2 regions of the Halanaerobium sp. genome follow, and region 2 is predicted to be linked to the other one. Evidence: riboswitches for the same ligand, from Rfam matches in the RefSeq annotation. Region 2 holds a riboswitch; the other holds the start of a gene.
What was found. A riboswitch is a leader RNA that binds a small molecule or an ion and turns the genes downstream of it on or off. The one in region 2 is predicted to bind molybdenum cofactor.

Region 1 (3,217 bases), on a different contig from region 2:
GAGTTTGGTACAATGGCAGACTTAGAAGAACTAATGGAGCTGCTGCATGAAAGAGATATTAAGTTAATTATGGATTTAGTGATTAATCACAGCTCAGATGAGCATCAGTGGTTCCAAGAGTCACGAAAAAGCAAGAATAACCCCTATCGAGATTATTATATTTGGAAAGATGGTAAAAATGGTGGGCCACCTAATAACTGGAAATCATTTTTTGGCGGTTCAGCCTGGCAATATGATGATAAAACTGATCAATATTATCTGCATTTATTTTCAAAAAAACAGCCAGATTTGAACTGGGAAAACCCCAAAGTGAGAGAAGAACTTTACAATATAATTAATTGGTGGTTGGATAAAGGGATCGATGGTTTTAGATTAGATGTGATAAATTTAATTTCAAAAGATCAACGCTTTCTTGATGGAGAAGAAACTGGCCTTACTGGACATGAATATTTTGCAAATGGTCCTCGCGTTCATGAATTTATTCAAGAGATGGGCGAGAAGACATATAATAATTTTGATGTTATGACTGTAGGTGAAACTCCTTTTGTAGATAAAGATGAGGTATTAAATTTTGTTAAAGAAGAGAGACAAGAATTTTCGATGATTATTCCTTTTGAACATGTGGAATTAGATAATCAAGAAGAATGGGAAAAAATCACAGATTGGGAATTAAAAGAATTAAAAGATCTGATGAGCGATTGGCAGTATAAATTACAGGAAAATAATGGGTGGACCAGTTTGTATTTTTGCAATCATGATCAGCCAAGGATTGTTTCTCGCTATGGTGATGATGGGAAGTATCGTAAAGAATCAGCCAAGATGCTGGGAACTATGCTGCATACATTAAGAGGAACTCCTTTTATTTATCAAGGAGAAGAAATTGGGATGACAAATATTAATTTTGAGTCTTTAAATGACTTTGATGATATTGAAACTAGGGGTTATATTAATGAAGTTCAGGCAAAAGGAGAACTAAGTGAGTCAGAGATTTTAAAGATTGCAAATTATCGAACGAGAGATAATGCACGAACCCCCATGCATTGGGATGATAGTGAATATGGCGGATTTTCTAAAGTTGAGCCCTGGTTGAAAATGAATAAAAGCTATTCCGAAATAAATGTTGAAAAAGATATTGCTTCTGAGGATTCAATTTTTAAATATTATCAAAAAATGATTTCTCTTCGCAAAAAATATCCAGTATTTGCCTATGGGAAATATGATATTTTGTTAGAAAAAGATCAAAATATCTATGCTTATAGGAGGTTAGGAGAAGAAAATAATCTGCTTGTGCTTTTAAACTTTAGTGGAAAGAGCGTTGAATATAATTTAAGTTCAGAACTAAAAATTGAATCTGCCGAGTTGATATTAAATAATTATCAAGAGCAGGTTAGCTTTACCTTAGAAGACCGCTTAAGACCTTATGAAGCTCGTGTTTATCTGTATTAACAATATTTAATTAACAAATTAAGGGTATTAAAACTTTTTGTGCTTGACTTTAAAATAAAAAGCATATATTATTAATGTACGAATAGTCGCACAACTCCGAGTGTAATCAAGCTAAGACGAAAAGTTATGCTAATTGCACCGATAGGGTTTGAAAGGAAACTTTTGAGCCTCCCGGAATGGAAAGGAGTGAGTACATTGGATTATATTAGTCTTAATCCGCCCTAAAACTTCCGGTTATAAAGCCGGAAGTTATTTTTTTGACTACTATTTTAAAGGTTGAGAACATAATTAGATATGTACCGACAAAATATATTCAAATAAAAATGGGGGATTACTATGTCAATTAAGAAAATTTTATTAACCGTACTTATTTTTATGCTGATCTTTACAACAGCTGCAGCTGCTCAGGAAGTATTAACAATGGCTACTACAACCAGCACTGAAAATTCAGGCCTATTAGCAGAACTGCTGCCGCCTTTTGAGGAGAAGTTTGATGTAAGAGTAGACGTTGTAGCAGTAGGGACAGGGGCAGCTATTGAGCTGGGCCGTAATGGGGATGCTGACATTATTTTTGTTCATGCTCGAGCTGCAGAAGACGAATTTGTAGCTAATGGCTATGGAGTTAACAGAAGAGATGTAATGTATAATGATTTCGTTATTTTAGGACCAGCATCTGATCCAGCTGGAATTAGAGATACAGAAACTGCTGTTGAGGCTTTCCAAAAAATTAAGGCTGAGGGAGCAGAATTTGTTTCTCGAGGTGATGATTCTGGTACAAATAAAAAAGAATTATCTATCTGGGATAATGCCGGTATTAATCCTGATGGCAGCTGGTATCTAGAAAGCGGCCAGGGAATGGGCCCCAGCATCAATATGGCGAATGAGCGTCAGGCCTATATTTTAGCTGACCGCGGCACATTTTTAGCTTACAGTGGAGATATCGAGCTGGAAATAGTAAACAGTGGAGATCCTGAACTCTTTAATCCGTATGGAATTATTCCTATTAATCCCGCTCATCATACTCATGTTAATTATCAAATTGCAATGGCCTTTACTGGATATTTAACTTCTCAGCAGGGCCAGAATATAATTAATAGCTATATGCAGTACGGGGAACAACTATTTTATACTTCAGCAATTGATGCAGAAGATTTAGTCGAATAAAAGCAACTCAATAAATTTTAGCTGGCTGCATATTTATATATGCAGCTGGCTTAATCTATTTACAATCAGGAGGAAAAATGTGGACTATTATACTGGTGCAATACTGAGAGCCTTACAGTTAATTTTTACTTTAGATTCAGAGCTTATACAAGTTGTTACAACTTCACTTAAAATTTCAATCTCATCAACATTTATTGCTTCAATTATCTCTATTCCACTTGCAATTTTAATTGCCAGGAATAAATTTAAGACAAAAAAGTTTATTAATATTATTTTAAATACAATGCTCAGTCTGCCGACAGTTGTAGTTGGTATTTTTGTTTATTCATTAATCTCCAGAAGGGGAGTTTTGGGAGAATTTGATTTACTCTTTACCCCGCTTGGAATTATAATTGGACAGGTAATCTTAATTATCCCTTTAATAACAGCTTTGGTTCGAAATGTTATCTTTTCAATGGATGAAAAATTATATAAAACAGCAACTTCAATGGGAGCCAGCCGCAGTCAGAAATTTAAACTTTTAATTTTAGAAGCTAGATACGGAATTATTGGAGCTGTAATTGCTGGATTTGGCAGAGTTTTAGGAGAAATTGGAGTATCTATGATG
Region 2 (3,217 bases):
AGTATGATGAAAATACTGATCAATATTATCTGCATCTTTTCTCACCCAAACAACCAGATTTAAACTGGGAGAATCCTGAAGTCCGAAATGATCTTTATGAGATGATTAACTGGTGGCTTGAAAAGGGTATAGATGGCTTTAGACTTGATGTAATTAATTTAATTTCTAAAGATCAGCGTTTTCCTGACGGTGAGCAGGATGGACTTGCAGGACACGAATATTTTGCCAATGGTCCTCGAGTGCATGAATTTATCCAGGAGATGGCCGAGGAAACATATAATAATTATGATGCAATGACAGTGGGTGAAACTCCTTTTGTGGATAAAGATGAAGCACTAAAATTTGTCAAAGAAGAAAGAAAAGAATTCTCAATGGTAATTCCCTTTGAGCATCTTGAATTTGACCGCAAAGAGGGCTGGGAGAAGATAACTGAATGGGATCTAAAAGAGCTCAAGGATTTAATGAGTGAGTGGCAGTATAAGCTGCAGGAAAATAACGGCTGGACCAGTCTCTATTTCTGCAACCATGATCAGCCCAGAATCGTCTCTCGTTATGGAGATGATGGCAAGTATCGAAAAGAGTCAGCTAAGCTTCTGGGAACAATGCTGCACACCCTAAGAGGAACTCCGTTTATCTATCAGGGTGAAGAAATTGGGATGACAAATATTAGTTTTGAATCCTTAGATGATTTTGATGATATTGAAACTCGTGGTTATATTAAGGATGTTCAGGAAAAGGGAGAGTTGAGTGAAGAAGAAATTTTAGAAATTGCTAATTACCGAACCAGAGATAATGCCCGCACACCGATGCACTGGGATGGCAGTAAATATGCTGGTTTTTCTGAGGCTGAGCCGTGGTTGAAAATGAACAAAAACTATCCTGAGATCAATGTAAAAGAAGATTTGGCATCTGAGGATTCAGTTTTTGAATATTATAAGCAGATGATTGCTCTGCGTAAAAAATATCCTGTTTTTGCCTATGGCAAATATGATATTTTACTTGAAGAAGATCAGGATATTTATGCCTATCAGCGTCTGAGTGAAGATAATAACCTGTTGGTGCTCTTAAACTTTAGTGAAAATGAGGTCGATTATGATTTGAGTTCTGAAGTAGAAGTTGAAAAAGCAGAATTAATCTTAAATAATTATCAAAATGAAGCTGATTTTAAACTTCAGGACAGTTTAAGACCTTATGAAGCGAGAGTATATCTCTATTAATAAACAAAATAAGGAAACCAAAGTTAATTTTGCTTGACTTTAAAATAAAATAGATATATCATTAATGTAAGAATAGTCGCACAACTCCGAGTGTATTTAGGCTAAGACGAATAGTTATGCTTAATACACCGACAGGGTTTAGAGGGAAACCTTTGAGCCTCCCGGAATGGAAAGGAGTGATCGATTTGGATTGCATTAATTTTAATCCGCCTTAAAACTTCCGGTAATGCTGCCGGGAGTTATTTTTTTGAGCATATTTTTTTTCGAGCTTATGATTAGATTTAACCAGAAAAAAATATATTTAAATCAAAAATAGGGGGATTACTATGTCAATTAAGAAAATTTTATTATCATTATTAATATTAATGCTGATTTTTAGCTCAGCTGCAGCTGCTCAGGAAGTTTTAACAATGGCCACTACAACAAGTACCGAGAATTCAGGTCTGCTGGATGAGTTAATTCCACCATTTGAAGAAAAATTTGATGTGCGGGTTGATGTCGTAGCAGTTGGAACCGGTGCAGCTATAGAGCTCGGCCGTAATGGGGATGCAGATATTATTTTTGTCCATGCACGAGAAGCAGAAGATGAATTTGTAGCCAGCGGCTATGGAGTTAACAGAAGAGACGTAATGTATAATGACTTTGTCATTTTAGGGCCACCATCAGATCCAGCGGATATTAAAGAGACAGAAACTGCAGTTGAGGCTTTTCAGAAGATTAAGGAGGAAGAAGCAGAATTTGTTTCTCGTGGTGATGATTCAGGCACTAATAAGAAAGAACTAGCTATCTGGGATAGTGCAGAGATAGCTCCAGAAGGCAGCTGGTATTTAGAAAGCGGTCAGGGAATGGGACCCAGTATTAATATGGCCAATGAGCGTCAGGCATACATTTTAGCTGACAGAGGAACATATTTAGCTTACAGTGGGGATATTGAACTGGAAATTGTAAATAGTGGAGATCCTGAGCTCTTTAATCCTTATGGAATCATTCCAATTAATCCCGCCTATCATACACATGTAAACTACCAGCTGGCAATGGCCTTTACCGGCTATGTAACTTCTCAGCAGGGGCAGCAGATAATTGATAATTATATGCAGTATGATGAACAGTTATTTTACCCTTCTGCAATTAAAGCAGAGGATTTAGAAGAGTAAAAATAAATTTAAAAAACTCAGCTGGCTGCAGTTCTAATCTGCAGCTGGCTAATCTAATTTTGATATTCAGGAGGAAAAATGTGGACTATTATACTGATGCAATAATCAGAGCTCTACAGCTAATAATCAACCTTGATTCAGAAGTTATCCAGGTAGTTACAACTTCACTTAAAATTTCTATCTCATCAACTTTAATAGCTTCAATTATTTCTATTCCACTGGCAATTTTAATTGCCCGGAATAAATTTAAAAGCAAGAAATTTATTAATATTATTTTAAACACATTGCTCAGCTTGCCCACAGTTGTGATCGGTATTTTTGTTTACTCACTTATATCACGCAGAGGAGTTTTAGGAGAACTGGATCTGCTTTTTACACCAATTGGAATTATAATGGGGCAGGTAATACTGATCATACCTTTAATAACTGCTCTGATTAGAAATGTTATATTTTCAATGGATGAAAAACTTTACAAAACAGCAACTTCAATGGGGGCCAGCCGCAGCCAGAAGTTTAAGCTTTTAATTTTAGAAGCTAGATATGGAATTATTGGTGCTGTGATTGCTGGATTTGGTAGAGTTTTAGGAGAGATTGGAGTTTCCATGATGCTGGGTGGAAATATAAAAGGAGTTACCAGAACTATAACAACTGCTATGTCTCTGGAAACAAATAAAGGCCGCTTTGCCTTTGCTCTGGCATTAGGAATTATTCTCTTATCACTTTCATTTTTAATTAATTTTGTTACTTATTTTCTGCAGGAGGGAAAAAATTATGCCAGAAGATAAAATTATTGAAGTTAAAAAGATTAAAAAGGTCTGCAGGGATAAGACTATTTTAGATATCGAT

Region 1: another riboswitch for molybdenum cofactor. It lies ahead of CI949_RS06035 (substrate-binding domain-containing protein); the one in region 2 lies ahead of CI949_RS02870 (substrate-binding domain-containing protein).

The regions. Positions count from the first base shown of each region.
Region 1 is NZ_QBLR01000036.1:10,399-13,615, forward strand. Features, by position in the region: gene CI949_RS06030 (alpha-glucosidase) at 1-1,446, shown strand, start outside; molybdenum cofactor riboswitch at 1,529-1,649, shown strand; gene CI949_RS06035 (substrate-binding domain-containing protein) at 1,783-2,610, shown strand; gene CI949_RS06040 (ABC transporter permease) at 2,690-3,217, shown strand, end outside.
Region 2 is NZ_QBLR01000013.1:17,593-20,809, forward strand. Features, by position in the region: gene CI949_RS02865 (alpha-glucosidase) at 1-1,217, shown strand, start outside; molybdenum cofactor riboswitch at 1,290-1,410, shown strand; gene CI949_RS02870 (substrate-binding domain-containing protein) at 1,544-2,371, shown strand; gene CI949_RS02875 (ABC transporter permease) at 2,452-3,156, shown strand; gene CI949_RS02880 (ABC transporter ATP-binding protein) at 3,143-3,217, shown strand, end outside.